2 regions of the Streptomyces sp. NPDC033180 genome follow, and region 1 is predicted to be linked to the other one. Evidence: riboswitches for the same ligand, from Rfam matches in the RefSeq annotation. Region 1 holds a riboswitch; the other holds the start of a gene.
The links. A riboswitch is a leader RNA that binds a small molecule or an ion and turns the genes downstream of it on or off. The one in region 1 is predicted to bind glycine.

Region 1 (7,628 bases):
ATCGGTATCTGATCTGTCAGGAAGGTCCATGCTTCAAACACCGAGGGGCGGTGCCGGCAACGGCACCGCCGCCGAGGACCGTCGGCTGATGAGCATCGGCGCCGTGTTGAACGCGCTGCGTGACGAGTTTCCCGAGGTCACGATCTCCAAGATTCGTTTCCTGGAGTCGGAAGGGCTCATCGAGCCGGAGCGCACGCCCTCGGGCTACCGGAAGTTCAGTCCTCAGGACGTCGAGCGGCTCGGTCACGTCCTGAGGATGCAGCGGGACCACTATCTGCCGCTCAAGGTGATCCGGGAGCACCTGGACGCCTTGGAGCGCGGTGAGCGGGTCTCCACGCCCTCTCTGGGGCAGCCGCGCGAGCCCGGTGATGCCTGGGGCGTGAGCGACACCGGGGAGCCCACTGCCGCCCGTGTGGGCCGTGCGGAGCTGCTTGCCGCCGCCGAGATCGACGCGGAGCAGCTCGCCGACTGGGAGACGTACGGGCTCATCGTGCCCTTGCCGGAGGGTGGTTACGACGCGGAGGCCGTGACGGTCGCCGCGCTCGTCGTGGAACTTGGGCGATTCGGTATCGAACCCAGGCATCTGCGCGCCATGAAGTCGGCGGCCGAACGTGAGGCCGGCCTGGTCGACCAGGTCGTGGCTCCGCTGCGCCGGCACCGCAATCCGCAGACCAGAGCCCATGCGGAAGCCCGTACGAAGGAACTCGCCGGGCTGACCGGGAAGCTGCATTCTGCACTGGTGCAGACCGCGCTCGGGGTGCGGTTGCCCTGACTCGGAGGGTGCCCGACTACCCAAACCGGCCGGGCACGTCCTAGGGTTGCTGTGTGAACGAGCTCGACGTCGTAGGTGTCCGGGTGGAAATGCCCTCCAACCAACCGATCGTGCTCCTGCGTGAAGTGGGAGGCGATCGCTACCTCCCCATCTGGATCGGACCAGGGGAGGCGACCGCGATCGCCTTCGCACAGCAGGGGATGGCGCCCGCACGGCCGCTGACCCACGACCTGTTCAAGGACGTGCTGGAGGCGGTGGGTCAGGAGCTCACCGAAGTGCGCATCACGGACCTCCGAGAAGGGGTCTTCTACGCGGAACTGGTCTTCGCCAGTGGAGTCGAGGTGAGCGCCCGGCCTTCCGACGCCATAGCGCTCGCGCTGCGCACCGGAACGCCGATCTACGGCAGCGACGGTGTCCTCGACGACGCGGGCATCGCCATTCCGGACGAGCAGGAGGACGAGGTGGAGAAGTTCCGCGAGTTCCTCGACCAGATCTCGCCCGAGGACTTCGGCACCAACAGCCAGTAGGCCGTCAGTTCCCGAGGGATCGGCGGACCATTCGGCTAGCCTTTCCCGGCGGTGCGGCACAGCAAACCACTCTTAGGGTGATTATCACTCGGCGTGCCGAGTGTGGCGATCGTTGACGAGCCCCTGGCGACTGCCTACCGTCGTGAAGGCAGGTCAAGGACGGAGGTCGGCGTGAGAAGCAGCGGCGACGGTACGGCGATGGGCGGGCCGTATCCGCTTCAGAGCAGCGCGGCCGGTCACTCTCCGAAGAGGCCGATGGCGGTTCAGGGGAGCGGGGACGCCACGTCCGGACAGTCCGAACAGGAACAGATCGGTTACCGGGGGCCGACCGCGTGCGCGGCCGCCGGCATCACGTATCGACAACTCGACTACTGGGCCCGTACGGGTCTGGTGGAGCCCAGTGTGCGGTCCGCGGGTGGATCGGGGACCCAGCGGCTCTACAGTTTCCGGGACGTCGTCGTTCTCAAGATCGTGAAGCGGTTCCTCGACACCGGCGTGTCCCTGCAGAACATCCGGACCACGGTCCAGCACCTGCGGGACCGCGGTTTTCAGGACCTGGAGCGGATGACGCTCATGAGCGACGGCGCGACGGTCTACGAGTGCACGTCGCCCGACGAGGTCCACGAACTGCTCCAGGGTGGCCAGGGGGTCTTCGGGATCGCGGTGGGTGTCGTGTGGCGGGACGTGCAAGCCGCGCTTTCGCAGCTGCACGGGGAGCGGATCGACACCGGCGAGACGCTGGTGCGGCAGAACCCCGCCGACGAGCTGGCCAGGCGGCGCAACAGGGCCGTGTGAGGCGGCCACGACCGTCGCCGGCCGCCTTGGGTGCGGGGGCGTTGTCAGTGGCGTAGGGCAGCATCAGAGGTGTGAGAACCGCGCCCACGATTCTGCATCTCGACATGGATGCCTTCTACGCGTCTGCCGAGCAGGCCGCGAAGCCGAGTCTGCGCGGGAAAGCCGTGGTCGTGGGCGGGCTCGGGCCGCGAGGCGTGGTGGCCACGGCCTCGTACGAAGCGCGGAAGTTCGGGGTGCACTCGGCGATGCCCATGGGGCAGGCGCGGCGGCTGGCTCCCAACGCCGCCTATCTGGTGCCGCGCTTCGGCCTCTATCGCGAGATCAGCGACCAGGTGATGACGCTGCTGCGGGAGCTGTCGCCGCTGGTGGAGCCGCTCAGCCTGGATGAGGCCTTCGTCGATCTGGAGGCGGGAGGGGTGGCCGACGACCAGGCGTCCGCGCTGGTGGTGGGCGAGCGGCTGCGCGCGGACATCAAGGCGGTGACGGGGCTCGCGGGGTCGGTCGGGCTCGCCGCGTCCAAGATGCTGGCGAAGATCGCCTCGGAGGAGGCCAAGCCGGACGGCCTGCGGCTGATAGTGCCCGGGACCGAGCGGGAGCTCCTGGCGCCGATGCCGGTCCGGACCCTGCCCGGTGTGGGCCCGGCCACCGGCGACCATCTGCGGCGGGGCGGGATCACGACCGTGGGGGAGATCGCGGAGGCCGGCGAGGACGAGCTCGTACGGCTCCTCGGGAAGTCGCACGGGAGCGCGCTGTACGCGATGGCGCTCGCACGGGACGAGCGGCCCGTGGTGGCGGAGCGGGAATCCAAGTCGGTCAGCGTCGAGGACACGTATGACGTGGACATCCATGACCGGGTACGGGTCAGGGGCGAGGTCGCGCGGCTCGCCGACCGGTGTGTGGAGCGGCTGCGGGCCGCGGGGCACTCGGGGCGGACCATCGTCATCAAGGTGCGGCGGTTCGATTTCTCGACGCTGACGCGCTCCGAGACGCTGCGTGGGCCGACGGACGACCCCGGGGTGGTGCGGGAGGCCGCCGCGCGGCTCCTGGAGTCCGTGGACACCACCGGAGGCGTGCGGCTCCTCGGGGTGGGGGTCACGGGGCTCGCGGACTACACGCAGGAGGACCTCTTCGCCCAGGCCCAAGCCCAGGCTCAGGCCGAGGCCGAGGCCGAGCAGGTCCAGGAGACGCAGCGTGAGGCCGAGGCGGAGCGGGCCGAGGATCTCGCAGAGAAGCCCGTGGGCGAGACGGTGGAGGAGCCGGTCGTGCCGGCCGAGCGGCGGTGGGCCGCCGGGCACGATGTGCGGCATGCCGAGTACGGGCACGGATGGGTGCAGGGCAGTGGCCTGGGGCGGGTCACGGTGCGCTTCGAGACGCCGGAGTCGTCGGCGCCGGGGCGGGTGCGGACCTTCCGTACGGATGATCCGGCCCTGGAACCCGCGGAGCCGCTGCCCCTGGTGGCGTCTCCTGAGGAGCGGGAGCGGCGGTGATGCCGGCCGTCAGGATTCTCCCTTGCCGGCGATCTTGCCGAAGTCCTGGTCCGGGGGTGGAGACGACTCGGGTGGTGTGATGTCCAGGCCGTAGTGGTGGTAGAGCTGCAGTTCCTGTTCGGGGGAGAGGTGGCGGCCGACGCCGAAGTCCGGGGCGTCCTTGATCAGGGAGCGTTCGAACGGGATGCGCAGGGTGCCGTCGCTGGTGAGTTCGCTGGGCTCCAGGGGGACGAACGTGTCCCGGCTGAACAGACCCGTGCGTATGGCCGCCCACTCCGGGGCGCCGGTGGCGTCGTCGAGATAGACCTCGTCGATCGTGCCGATCTTGGCCCCGTTCCGGTCGAACGCCTTCCGGCCGATCAGGTTGCGCGGATCGATATCGGTCTGCACGGGCCCTCCAACTGGTCGAGGCATGTCGAAGTGGGGCGTAACTCATCCTCGTTCGTTCGTCATCACTACGAAAGAGCACTTCGGGGCAGGCGGCCACTCGAGGGATCGGCCGTGGTCCTCGCTGGTAGGCTGGCGCTTGGCTGCTGACCCCGTGCGGGAGAGCTCTCCGGTCAAGACACCGGAGGCGCCGAAGGAGCAACTCCTCCCCGGAATCTCTCAGGCCCCCGTACCGCACGGACGAGGTCACTCTGGAAAGTAGGGCGGGCGTCGGGCGGGCACGTTCGGACCCCTTCCTCACCGACGGTGAAAGCCGGTGCGACGCCTCTCGCGGGGCATGGACCGGTGAAACTCTCAGGTTGAGATGACAGAGGGGGAGGCCGTCCGGGTACCCGTGCCGTGGTGCCCCTCGCAGGTCGCGTCAGACCAGGAGGCCTCCGCAATGACCGCCACCCCTCGCATCCCGCTCTCCCAGCTCGAACAGGGCATTCCCTTCGAGCAGCGGCACATCGGTCCCGACGTGGAAGCACGGGCCAAGATGCTCGCGCAGGTCGGATACGGCTCGCTCGACGAGCTGACCGCGGCCGCCGTGCCGGATGTGATCAAGAACACCGAGACGCTGAACCTGCCCGGGGCGCGTACCGAGGCCGAGGTCCTCGCCGAGCTGCGCTCGCTCGCGGACCGTAACCAGGTTCTCGATTCCATGATCGGGCTCGGTTACTACGGGACCTTCACGCCGCCCGTGATTCTGCGGAACGTCATGGAGAACCCGGCGTGGTACACCGCCTACACGCCGTACCAGCCCGAGATCTCCCAGGGGCGTCTCGAGGCGCTGCTGAACTTCCAGACCGTCGTCGCCGAGCTGACGGGGCTGCCCACCTCCGGTGCCTCGCTGCTCGACGAGGGGACGGCCGCCGCCGAGGCCATGGCCCTGTCGCGGCGTATGGGCAAGGTCAAGAACGGTGTCTTCCTCGTCGACGCGGACGCGCTGCCGCAGACGATCGCCGTCATTCGGACCCGCGCCGAGCCGACCGGTGTCGAGGTCGTCGTCGCCGATCTGAGCGAGGGCATCCCGGCCGACGTCGCCGAGCGCGGTGTCGTCGGCGTGCTGATCCAGTACCCCGGCGCCTCCGGTGCCGTACGCGACATAAAGCCCCTCATCGAGCAGGCGCACGAGCTCGGTGCCGTCGTCTCCGTCGCCGCCGACCTGCTGGCCCTGACGCTGCTCACCTCGCCGGGTGAGCTCGGCGCCGACATCGCCGTCGGCACCACGCAGCGCTTCGGCGTCCCGATGGGCTTCGGCGGCCCGCACGCCGGTTACATGGCGGTGCGCGAGAAGTTCGCGCGCAGCCTGCCGGGGCGGCTCGTCGGTGTCTCCGTGGACGCGGACGGCAACAAGGCCTACCGGCTCGCGCTGCAGACCCGCGAGCAGCACATCCGCCGCGAGAAGGCCACCAGCAACATCTGTACCGCTCAGGTGCTGCTCGCCGTGATGGCCGGAATGTACGCGGTCTACCACGGGCCCGAGGGTCTCAAGGCCATCGCACGGCGTACCCACCGCTACGCGACCGTGCTCGCCGCAGGACTCACCGCGGGCGGGGTCGAGGTCGTGCACGGCGCGTACTTCGACACCCTGACCGTGCGGGTGCCCGGCAGGGCCGACGAGCTCGTGGCCGCCGCCCGCGAGGGTGGCGTCAACATCCACCAGATCGACGCCGACCACGTCTCGCTGGCCTGCGACGAGACCACCACGCGCAAGCAACTGACCGCGATCTGGACCGCGTTCGGTGTCGAGGGCGACGTCGAGGCGCTCGACGCGGAGACCGCGGACTCGCTCCCGGCCGGTCTGCTGCGTGACGACGAGTACCTGACACACCCCGTCTTCCACCAGTACCGCTCCGAGACCGCGATGCTGCGCTACCTGCGCAAGCTGGCCGACCGCGACTACGCGCTCGACCGGGGCATGATCCCGCTGGGCTCCTGCACCATGAAGCTCAACGCGACCACGGAGATGGAGCCGGTCACCTGGCCCGAGTTCGGGCAGCTGCACCCCTTCGCGCCCGCCCAGCAGGCGCAGGGCTATCTGACGCTCATCCGTGAGCTGGAGGAGCGGCTCGCCGAGGTCACCGGTTACGACAAGGTCTCGCTGCAGCCCAACGCCGGTTCGCAGGGCGAGCTGGCCGGACTGCTCGCCGTGCGCGGCTACCACCGCGCCAACGGCGACGAGCAGCGCACCGTCTGCCTCATCCCGTCCTCCGCGCACGGCACCAACGCCGCGAGCGCCGTGATGGCCGGCATGAAGGTCGTCGTCGTGAAGACCAGCGACGACGGCGAGATCGACGTCGAGGACCTGCGCGCCAAGATCGAGAAGCACCGCGACGAGCTGTCGGTGCTGATGATCACGTACCCGTCGACGCACGGTGTGTTCGAGGAGCACGTCGCCGACATCTGCGCCCAGGTGCACGAGGCGGGCGGCCAGGTCTACGTCGACGGGGCGAACCTCAACGCCCTGGTGGGCCTCGCCCAGCCCGGCAAGTTCGGTGGCGACGTCTCGCACCTGAACCTGCACAAGACCTTCTGCATCCCGCACGGCGGCGGTGGCCCCGGCGTCGGCCCGGTCGGTGTGCGTGAGCACCTCGCGCCGTTCCTGCCCAACCACCCGCTGCAGCCCGCCGCGGGCCCCGAGACGGGCGTCGGTCCGATCTCCGCCGCGCCGTGGGGCTCGGCCGGAATCCTGCCGATCTCCTGGGCGTACGTACGGCTCATGGGCGGCGAGGGCCTCAAGCGAGCCACACAGGTCGCGGTGCTCTCTGCGAACTACATCGCCAAGCGCCTCGAGCCGCACTACCCGGTGCTCTACACCGGCCCCGGCGGGCTCGTCGCGCACGAGTGCATCATCGATCTGCGGCCGCTCAGCAAGGCGACCGGTGTCAGCGTCGACGACATCGCCAAGCGGCTCATCGACTACGGCTTCCACGCGCCGACCATGTCGTTCCCGGTCGCGGGGACGCTGATGATCGAGCCGACCGAGAGCGAGGACCTGGTCGAGATCGACCGGTTCTGCGAGGCCATGATCAGCATTCGCGCGGAGATCGAGAAGGTCGGCGGTGACTGGCCCGCCGAGGACAACCCGCTGCGCAACGCCCCGCACACCGCCGCCGCGCTCGGTGGTGAGTGGGAGCACGCGTACAGCCGCGAGGAGGCCGTCTTCCCGGCCGGCGTGGTGGCCGCGGACAAGTACTGGCCGCCGGTGCGCCGTGTCGACCAGGCGTACGGCGACCGGAACCTGGTCTGCTCCTGCCCGCCGCTGGATGCGTACGAGGACTGATATCGGGGTCCCGAACATGCGTGGGGGCCGGTCCGGAGTTGTGTCTCTCCGGGTCGGCCCCTTTGTTGTCCGTGCCGTGCGGCCGTCGCGTCAGGCGGCGGTCATGATCTTGTCCGTGCCCAGCGGTCGATGCGGGGCGATGATCTGACCGTCCGGCAGCAGCTCACCGGTGTCCTCGAACAGGAGGACGCCGTTGCACAGCAGGCTCCAGCCCTGTTCCGGGTGGCTCGCCATGAGGAGCGCGGCTTCCCGGTCGGCGGAGTCGGCTGTCGGGCACGGTGGTTGGTGCTGGCACATGGAAGGGTTCTTTCGCTGCGATGTGATGGCTGTGA
Region 2 (7,628 bases), on a different contig from region 1:
TCGACTGCTGCATCATCGTGCGCACCCCGTCGACCGAGGCCGGCGAGGTGTCGTACACATCGAGGCCGATGGCCAGGTACGGGGCGCCGAGCGCGGGCTGCACCCAGGCGCGGCGCAGTGAGCGGACGGCGGGGGTGCGGTGCGCGTTCTGCGTGAGCAGGGCGTAGAACTGGGGGATCTCGATGGCCGGCTCGGTGAGCCGGAGCGGTCCCGCGGGCAGCAGGTCGAGGCCCGACGCGATGCGCCGCAGGTCGAGCCAGGGGATGCCGACGCCACCGCCGGGGGCGTGGGGGTTGAGCCAGAGGCCGTAGTGGTCGGGGTAGAGGGTGCGGGAGATGTCGAGTCCGCTGACCACTTCGTACGAGCGGTTCCAGCCACTGGCGGAGAGCTCCTGGGCGGAGGTCACGCAGGGCGCGTACCCGAGGCCCTCGACCTCCATGTTCCCGTACTGGGCGTCGGGGGATCCGGCCTGGCCGTGCCAGAGCAGCATCCACACCTGGTCGGCGGCGAGCGCCCGCAGGAGCGCCTCGTAGGCGTCATAGCGCCCCGGCGTCACCTGGCGCAGCATGTGCTCGACCTGCCCGGCCGCAGCCGTGCCCGACGCACTCACCCTTAACCGCCCCTTCGCGATGACCCGATGACCCTACGACCCGCCGACCCGGCGGACCCGGGTCATGAAACCAGCTTAAGCGGCGATCCTGACGCCGACTTGACGTACGGCACCCTCACACACGGACCTGCACATGTCCTTACACCTGTCCGTGCCCGTGTCCGTGCCCGTGTCCGTGCCCGTGTCCGGGAGCCCGGCCGAAGAAGGGCCGCACCCGCTCGCGCATCCAGTCGCCGACCGGATCCTGGGCGACGTCCAGCAGCACCAGGTTCACCGGCCAGGCCACCGGGGCCCGGCCGAGCGCCCGCCCCACCGCCTCCATCGGCAGGTCGCGCGCGTCGCCCTCCCAGGAGGTCAGTTCGACGCCGATGAACAGCGCGGGCGCGTCGCCCTCGACGCTCGCCAGGCAGCGGCGGGCGCTCAGGACGACCCCGGTGGCCTCGAACTCGTGGGCGGCGGCGGACAGGAAGTCCACCGGGTCCTCCTGCCAGTCCGGTTCGAAGAGGCGTACGCGGCCGCCGCTCGCGGGGCCGTCCAGCGGGGTGCGCCCGGAGCGGCAGAGCTCGGCGACGGCGGGCGGCGGCAGGGGCACGCCGACCGTGCCGTCCGGGTTGACTGCGATGCCCAGCTGCGGGGGCAGGCCGCGCGCGAACTCCACGGCGGGCGCCACGGTGCAGCCCATCCGGCCGCCGGTGGCGTGCTGGAACTGCTGCTCGGAGCTGAAGACGGGGACGTAGGCCTGGCCTTCGATCTCCAGCGTGGGCAGGTCCAGGGTGCCGCTGTCCGGGGCGCCGCCGTTCGGCAGCGGGACCCAGACGTGGCTGCGGCCGAGCACCTCGACGATGCGGGCCCCCGCAGATGTGTGGGGTGCGTCGGGCGTGCCCAGGGATGCCGCGAGTACCTCTTCGAGTTCGTTGCCCGGCCATCCTCCGTAGGGATGGGCGTGTGCCTGCGCCGGAATGTCCATCTGTCCAACCCCTGCTCTGTCCCGCTCTGCCTGCGGCACGACCCTAACGTGGCGGACGGCTCGTGACGGACGGCTCACGGCGGGCGGCTCACGGCGGGCGGCTCAGCGTCCGAAGCCGATGCCCCGCAGCACCCCGGCCGCCGTCCGGTCGAGGAGCACGGCCGAGCCGCAGCCGCGCGGCAGGTCGCCCCGCTCGGCGGCGCCGACGAGTCGGCCGACCGTTCTGCGGTGCCGCGCGAAGGCGTACCGCGACACGCCGCGACCGCGCGAGAGCTGCCCCTCTATGGCGGTGTCCGGCGGCACGTCGAGCAGCAACAGGTGCAGGGTCGTGCCGCGCCGCGCGGCCTCGCGGGCCAGCCAGCGGCGCACCCAGGCCTGGGTACCGCAGTCGTGCACCACGACGCCCTCGCCGGAGCGCAGGGCTCTGCGCAGGCCCGCATAGTGCGCGAGGCGGACCAGGGGGCGGTACACCGCGTACGGCAGCAGGCTCGGCATGCGCCGGGCCCAGCGGTCGCGGGTGTCCTGCGAGTCGATGCGCGGGCCCGCGACGGCTCTGCGCATCAGCGTGGACTTGCCGCTGCCGGGCAGCCCGGAGACGACGATCAGATCGCCCTCGCCGAACGTGAGGCGGTGCGGGCTGTGACCGGTCCGCTGCCGCAGGTCGCGGACGACGGCCGCCGGCAGGGCGCCGCAGCCCTCCCTGGAGGGGGCGGCTGCCTGTTTGGGCAGGGCCACCCCTGTGTTGGTCGCGTAGACGCTCGTCCTGCGCACCGTGATCGGCCTCCCCATAGCTGGTCACGTACCTGCTTACCGCAGCTTCCCCGGCAAGTGTAAAGAGAAGGTAATGCGGCACAAGGGCATTACTGGACTGGCACTGCCCTGTGACGTAGGCGCGTGCAATGATGTGCGCGCAAACTCCATACAGGCCGTTTGAATCCGCGCGGGAGAGTTCCCGGCAGCCGTCGTACGACGCGCCGGGGCGCCGAAGGAGCAAGTCCCTCCCTTGAATCTCTCAGGCCCCGTACCGCGCGGGCGAGGCACATCTGAAAAGCGGGCCGCCTGTGCGGCTCCACCCAAGGTGCAAGTCATGACCCTCCCCCTGTACGAGCAGTACGGGACGTACGAGCGGGTCGTGGTGAACCTCTCAGGTTTCGATGACAGATGGGGAGGATCGACCTCGCCCGTCATGCCCTGGGAGTTCCACGAATGAGTACCGCCCCCCGTCTGACCGCACTCGATGCCGTGCATCGCGCGCTCGGCGCGACCATGACCGACTTCGCGGGCTGGGACATGCCGCTCCGCTACGGCAGCGAGCGCGACGAGCACATCGCCGTGCGCACGAAGGCCGGTCTCTTCGACCTCTCCCACATGGGCGAGATCACCGTGGCCGGCCCCGAGGCCGTGGACTTCCTGAACTTCGCGCTGGTCGGCAACATCGGCTCCATCGGTGTCGGCCGCGCCCGCTACACGATGATCTGTGCCGAGGACGGCGGCATCCTGGACGACCTGATCGTCTACCGGCTCGGCGAGACCGAGGCCCCCGAGTACATGGTGGTCGCCAACGCCTCGAACGCCCAGGTCGTGCTCGACGCGCTCACCGCCCGCGCCGACGGCTTCGACGCGGAGGTACGCGACGACCGCGACGCGTACGCCCTGCTCGCCGTCCAGGGTCCCGAGTCCCCCGGCATCCTCACATCACTCACGGACGCGGACCTGGACGGTCTGAAGTACTACGCGGGCCTGCCGGGCACGGTCGCGGGCGTGCCCGCGCTGATCGCCCGCACGGGCTACACCGGCGAGGACGGCTTCGAGCTGTTCGTCGCCCCCGGCGACGCCGAGAAGCTGTGGGGCGCGCTGATGGAGGCGGGCGAGCCCGTCGGCCTGGTCCCCGCCGGGCTCTCCTGCCGCGACACGCTCCGCCTTGAGGCGGGCATGCCGCTGTACGGGCACGAGCTGACCGCGGACCTGACGCCCTTCGACGCGGGCCTCGGCCGGGTCGTCAAGTTCGAGAAGACCTCGCAGTCCGACACCTTCGTGGGGCGCGCGGCGCTCGCGGCCGCCGCCGAGCGCGCCGAGGCCGCTCCCCCGCGGGGGCTGGTCGGCCTGATCGCCGAGGGCCGCCGCGTCCCGCGCGCGGGCTTCTCCGTGGTCGCCGACGGCAAGGTCATCGGCGAGGTCACCTCCGGCGCCCCGTCCCCGACGCTCGGCAAGCCGATCGCCATCGCGTACGTCGACGCGGCGCACGCGACCCCCGGTACCGAGGGTGTCGGCGTGGACATCCGGGGCACGCACGAGCCGTACGCGGTCGTGGCGCTGCCGTTCTACAAGCGCCAGAAGTGATACCCCGCACAACAGCGTCGTTCACCAGCACTCCCCCGCGTACAGGAGAATTCAGGTCATGAGCAACCCCCAGCAGCTGCGGTACAGCAAGGAGCACGAGTGGCTCTCGGCCACCGAGGACGGTGTGGCGACCGTCGGCATCACGGAGCACGCGGCCAACGCGCTCGGTGACGTCGTCTTCGCCCAGCTCCCCGAGGTCGGTGACACGGTGACCGCGGGCGAGTCCTGCGGCGAGCTGGAGTCGACCAAGTCGGTCAGCGACCTCTACGCCCCGGTGACCGGCGAGATCGTCGCCGCCAACCAGGACGTCGTCGAGGACCCGTCGCTGGTCAACTCCGCCCCGTTCGAGGGCGGTTGGCTGTTCAAGGTGCGCATCACGGATGAGCCGGACGACCTGCTCTCCGCCGATGAGTACACCGCCTTCACCGCCGGCTGACCCATACCGATAGGGATCGTGTGATGTCGCTTCTCAACACCCCTCTCCACGAGCTGGACCCGGACGTCGCCGCCGCCGTCGACGCCGAGCTCCACCGCCAGCAGTCCACCCTGGAAATGATCGCCTCGGAGAACTTCGCTCCGGTCGCCGTCATGGAGGCCCAGGGCACCGTCCTCACGAACAAGTACGCCGAGGGCTACCCCGGCCGCCGCTACTACGGCGGCTGCGAGCACGTGGACGTCACCGAGCAGATCGCGATCGACCGGATCAAGGACCTGTTCGGCGCCGAGTACGCCAACGTCCAGCCGCACTCCGGCGCCTCCGCCAACCAGGCCGCTCTCTTCGCGATCGCCAAGCCCGGCGACACGATCCTCGGCCTGGACCTGGCGCACGGCGGCCACCTCACGCACGGCATGCGCCTGAACTTCTCCGGCAAGCAGTTCAACGTGGTCGCCTACCACGTCGACGAGGCCGGCCTGGTGGACATGGCCGAGGTCGAGCGCCTGGCCAAGGAGAACAACCCGAAGGTCATCATCGCGGGCTGGTCGGCCTACCCGCGTCAGCTGGACTTCGCGGAGTTCCGCCGGATCGCCGACGAGGTCGGCGCGTACCTGTGGGTCGACATGGCGCACTTCGCCGGGCTCGTCGCGGCCGGTCTGCACCCGAACCCGGTGCCGTTCGCCGACGTGGTCACCTCCACCACGCACAAGACGCTCGGCGGCCCGCGCGGCGGCGTCATCCTGGCCCGCAGCAAGGAGTTCGCGAAGAAGCTGAACTCCGCGGTCTTCCCCGGCTTCCAGGGCGGCCCCCTGGAGCACGTGATCGCCGCCAAGGCCGTCTCCTTCAAGGTCGCGGCGAGCGAGGAGTTCAAGGAGCGCCAGCAGCGCACCCTGGACGGCGCCCGCATCCTGGCCGAGCGCCTGGTGCAGGACGACGCGAAGGCCGTCGGCGTGGACGTGCTGTCCGGCGGCACGGACGTGCACCTGGTCCTGGTGGACCTGCGCAACTCCGAGCTGGACGGCCAGCAGGCCGAGGACCGCCTCCACGAGGTCGGGATCACGGTCAACCGCAACGCGGTCCCGAACGACCCGCGCCCCCCGATGGTCACATCGGGCCTGCGGATCGGTACGCCCGCGCTCGCGACCCGTGGCTTCCAGGAGGACGACTTCCGCGAGGTCGCCGACGTCATCGCCGAGGCGCTGAAGCCGGGCGACGTCGACACGGAGTCGCTCAAGGCCCGCGTGTCGGCCTTGGCGGCCAAGCACCCGCTGTACCCCAACCTGTAGCGGTTTCGTACGCTTTCCTTCGTACGAAACTTCGGGGCACCGCGCACACTGGACAGTGAAGACAGTGAGTGCGGTGCCCCGGCTCATGCCCCGCGTTCGCGCATTACCCGCACAGCCAATCGCAGCTTTTCGTAGTTCTCTGCACCACCCCGGCAGACAACGGCGTCTACCAACCACCATTGGAGTTTCTCGTGGCCCTCTCGGTCTTCGACCTGTTCTCGATCGGCATCGGCCCGTCCAGCTCCCACACGGTCGGTCCCATGCGCGCCGCCCGCATCTTCGCGAGCCGCCTCAAGAACGAGGGCCTGATGGCCCACACCACCGCGATACGGGCCGAGCTCTACGGCTCGCTCGGCGCGACGGGCCACGGCCATGGCACCCCGAAGGCGGTTCTGCTCGGCCTGGAGGGCGAGTCCCCGCGCTCGGTCGACGTGGAGTTCGCCGACGACCGCGTCGAGCAGATCAAGAGCACCGGCCGCCTCAACCTGCTCGGCATGCACGAGATCGACTTCGACTTCGACGAGGACCTGGTCCTGCACCGCCGCAAGGCCCTGCCGTACCACGCCAACGGCATGACGATCTTCGCGTACGACCATGAGGGCGGCCTCGTCCTGGAGAAGACGTACTACTCCGTGGGCGGCGGCTTCGTGGTCGACGACGACGCCGTGGCCGGCGAGAACCCGATCGTGCCGGACGACACGGTCCTCAAACACCCCTTCCGCACCGGCGACGAGCTCCTGCGCCTGGCCGAGGAGACCGGCCTGTCCATCTCCGCGCTGATGCTGGAGAACGAGAAGGCATGGCGCACCGAGGAGGAGATCCGCTCGGGTCTGCTCGACATCTGGGGCGTCATGCAGTCCTGCGTCTCGCGCGGCATGTCCCGCGAGGGCATCCTGCCGGGCGGCCTCAAGGTCCGCCGCCGCGCGGCCAACTCCGCACGGCAGCTGCGTGCCGAGGGCGATCCGCTGGCACGCTCCATGGAGTGGATCACGCTGTACGCGATGGCGGTGAACGAGGAGAACGCCGCGGGCGGCCGGGTCGTGACCGCCCCGACGAACGGCGCCGCGGGCATCATCCCGGCGGTCCTGCACTACTACATGAACTTCATCCCCGGAGCCGACGAGGACGGCGTGGTCCGCTTCCTGCTCTCGGCCGGCGCGATCGGCATGCTCTTCAAGGAGAACGCCTCGATCTCCGGCGCCGAGGTCGGCTGCCAGGGCGAGGTCGGCTCCGCCTGCTCGATGGCGGCGGGCGCCCTCGCCGAGGTGCTCGGCGGCTCCCCCGAGCAGGTCGAGAACGCGGCCGAGATCGGCATGGAGCACAACCTCGGCCTCACCTGCGACCCGGTCGGCGGCCTCGTCCAGATCCCGTGCATCGAGCGCAACGGCATGGCGGCCGTGAAGGCCGTGACCGCGGCGAAGATGGCGATGCGCGGCGACGGCAGCCACAAGGTGTCCCTCGACAAGGTCATCAAGACCATGAAGGACACCGGCGCCGACATGAGCGTGAAGTACAAGGAGACGGCTCGGGGCGGGCTCGCGGTGAACATCATCGAGTGCTGAGCCCCGGCCACGGCCGCAGGCCACCGGCAGCCCTCACCGAGCGATGAACAACGCCTCCGCGCCCACCGGCCGGTAGCCGGCCGCCTGGAAGGCGCGCACGCTGCGGGCGTTGCCCGGGGACTGCTGGGCCCACACCGGCGCCGCGCCGGGCACCAGGTGCCGGGCCGCGCGTGCGAGCGCCCGGCCGAGCCCCCGGTGGCGTACGTCCTCGTCGACCTCGATCGCCGCCTCCCAGCGCCCGGCGAGTCCGCGCCCGAGCACCAGTACCCCGCTGCCGCTCGCGGTGGCCCACACCCGCACGTCGTCGCGGCGCTTGCGGGCCCTGACCACCCGGGGGTGGTCGGGGTCGTCGAGCTCACGGAGGCCGAGGTCCGGGTCGGGGCCGCCCGGCAGGGCGTCGGCCACGGTCAGGAGGTCGGTGGTGTCC

Region 2: linked by a shared signal. The riboswitch ahead of gcvT (glycine cleavage system aminomethyltransferase GcvT) and the one ahead of gcvP (aminomethyl-transferring glycine dehydrogenase) in region 1 are both predicted to bind glycine.

What each region holds. Positions count from the first base shown of each region.
Region 1 covers NZ_JBVIPU010000013.1:6,710-14,337, forward strand. The annotation lists gene ACZ5WE_RS28735 (FHA domain-containing protein) at 1-12, shown strand, start outside; gene ftsR (transcriptional regulator FtsR) at 29-772, shown strand; gene ACZ5WE_RS28745 (bifunctional nuclease family protein) at 826-1,299, shown strand; gene ACZ5WE_RS28750 (MerR family transcriptional regulator) at 1,471-2,094, shown strand; gene ACZ5WE_RS28755 (DNA polymerase IV) at 2,166-3,581, shown strand; gene ACZ5WE_RS28760 (PRC-barrel domain-containing protein) at 3,591-3,971, opposite strand; glycine riboswitch at 4,116-4,213, shown strand; gene gcvP (aminomethyl-transferring glycine dehydrogenase) at 4,411-7,296, shown strand; gene ACZ5WE_RS28770 (DUF5999 family protein) at 7,387-7,593, opposite strand.
Region 2 covers NZ_JBVIPU010000011.1:40,284-47,911, reverse strand. The annotation lists gene ACZ5WE_RS26470 (enhanced serine sensitivity protein SseB C-terminal domain-containing protein) at 1-610, opposite strand, end outside; gene ACZ5WE_RS26465 (enhanced serine sensitivity protein SseB) at 750-1,577, opposite strand; gene ACZ5WE_RS26460 (AAA family ATPase) at 1,680-2,354, opposite strand; glycine riboswitch at 2,509-2,614, shown strand; glycine riboswitch at 2,615-2,748, shown strand; gene gcvT (glycine cleavage system aminomethyltransferase GcvT) at 2,784-3,917, shown strand; gene gcvH (glycine cleavage system protein GcvH) at 3,976-4,353, shown strand; gene glyA (serine hydroxymethyltransferase) at 4,377-5,639, shown strand; gene ACZ5WE_RS26440 (L-serine ammonia-lyase) at 5,831-7,201, shown strand; gene ACZ5WE_RS26435 (N-acetyltransferase) at 7,235-7,628, opposite strand, start outside.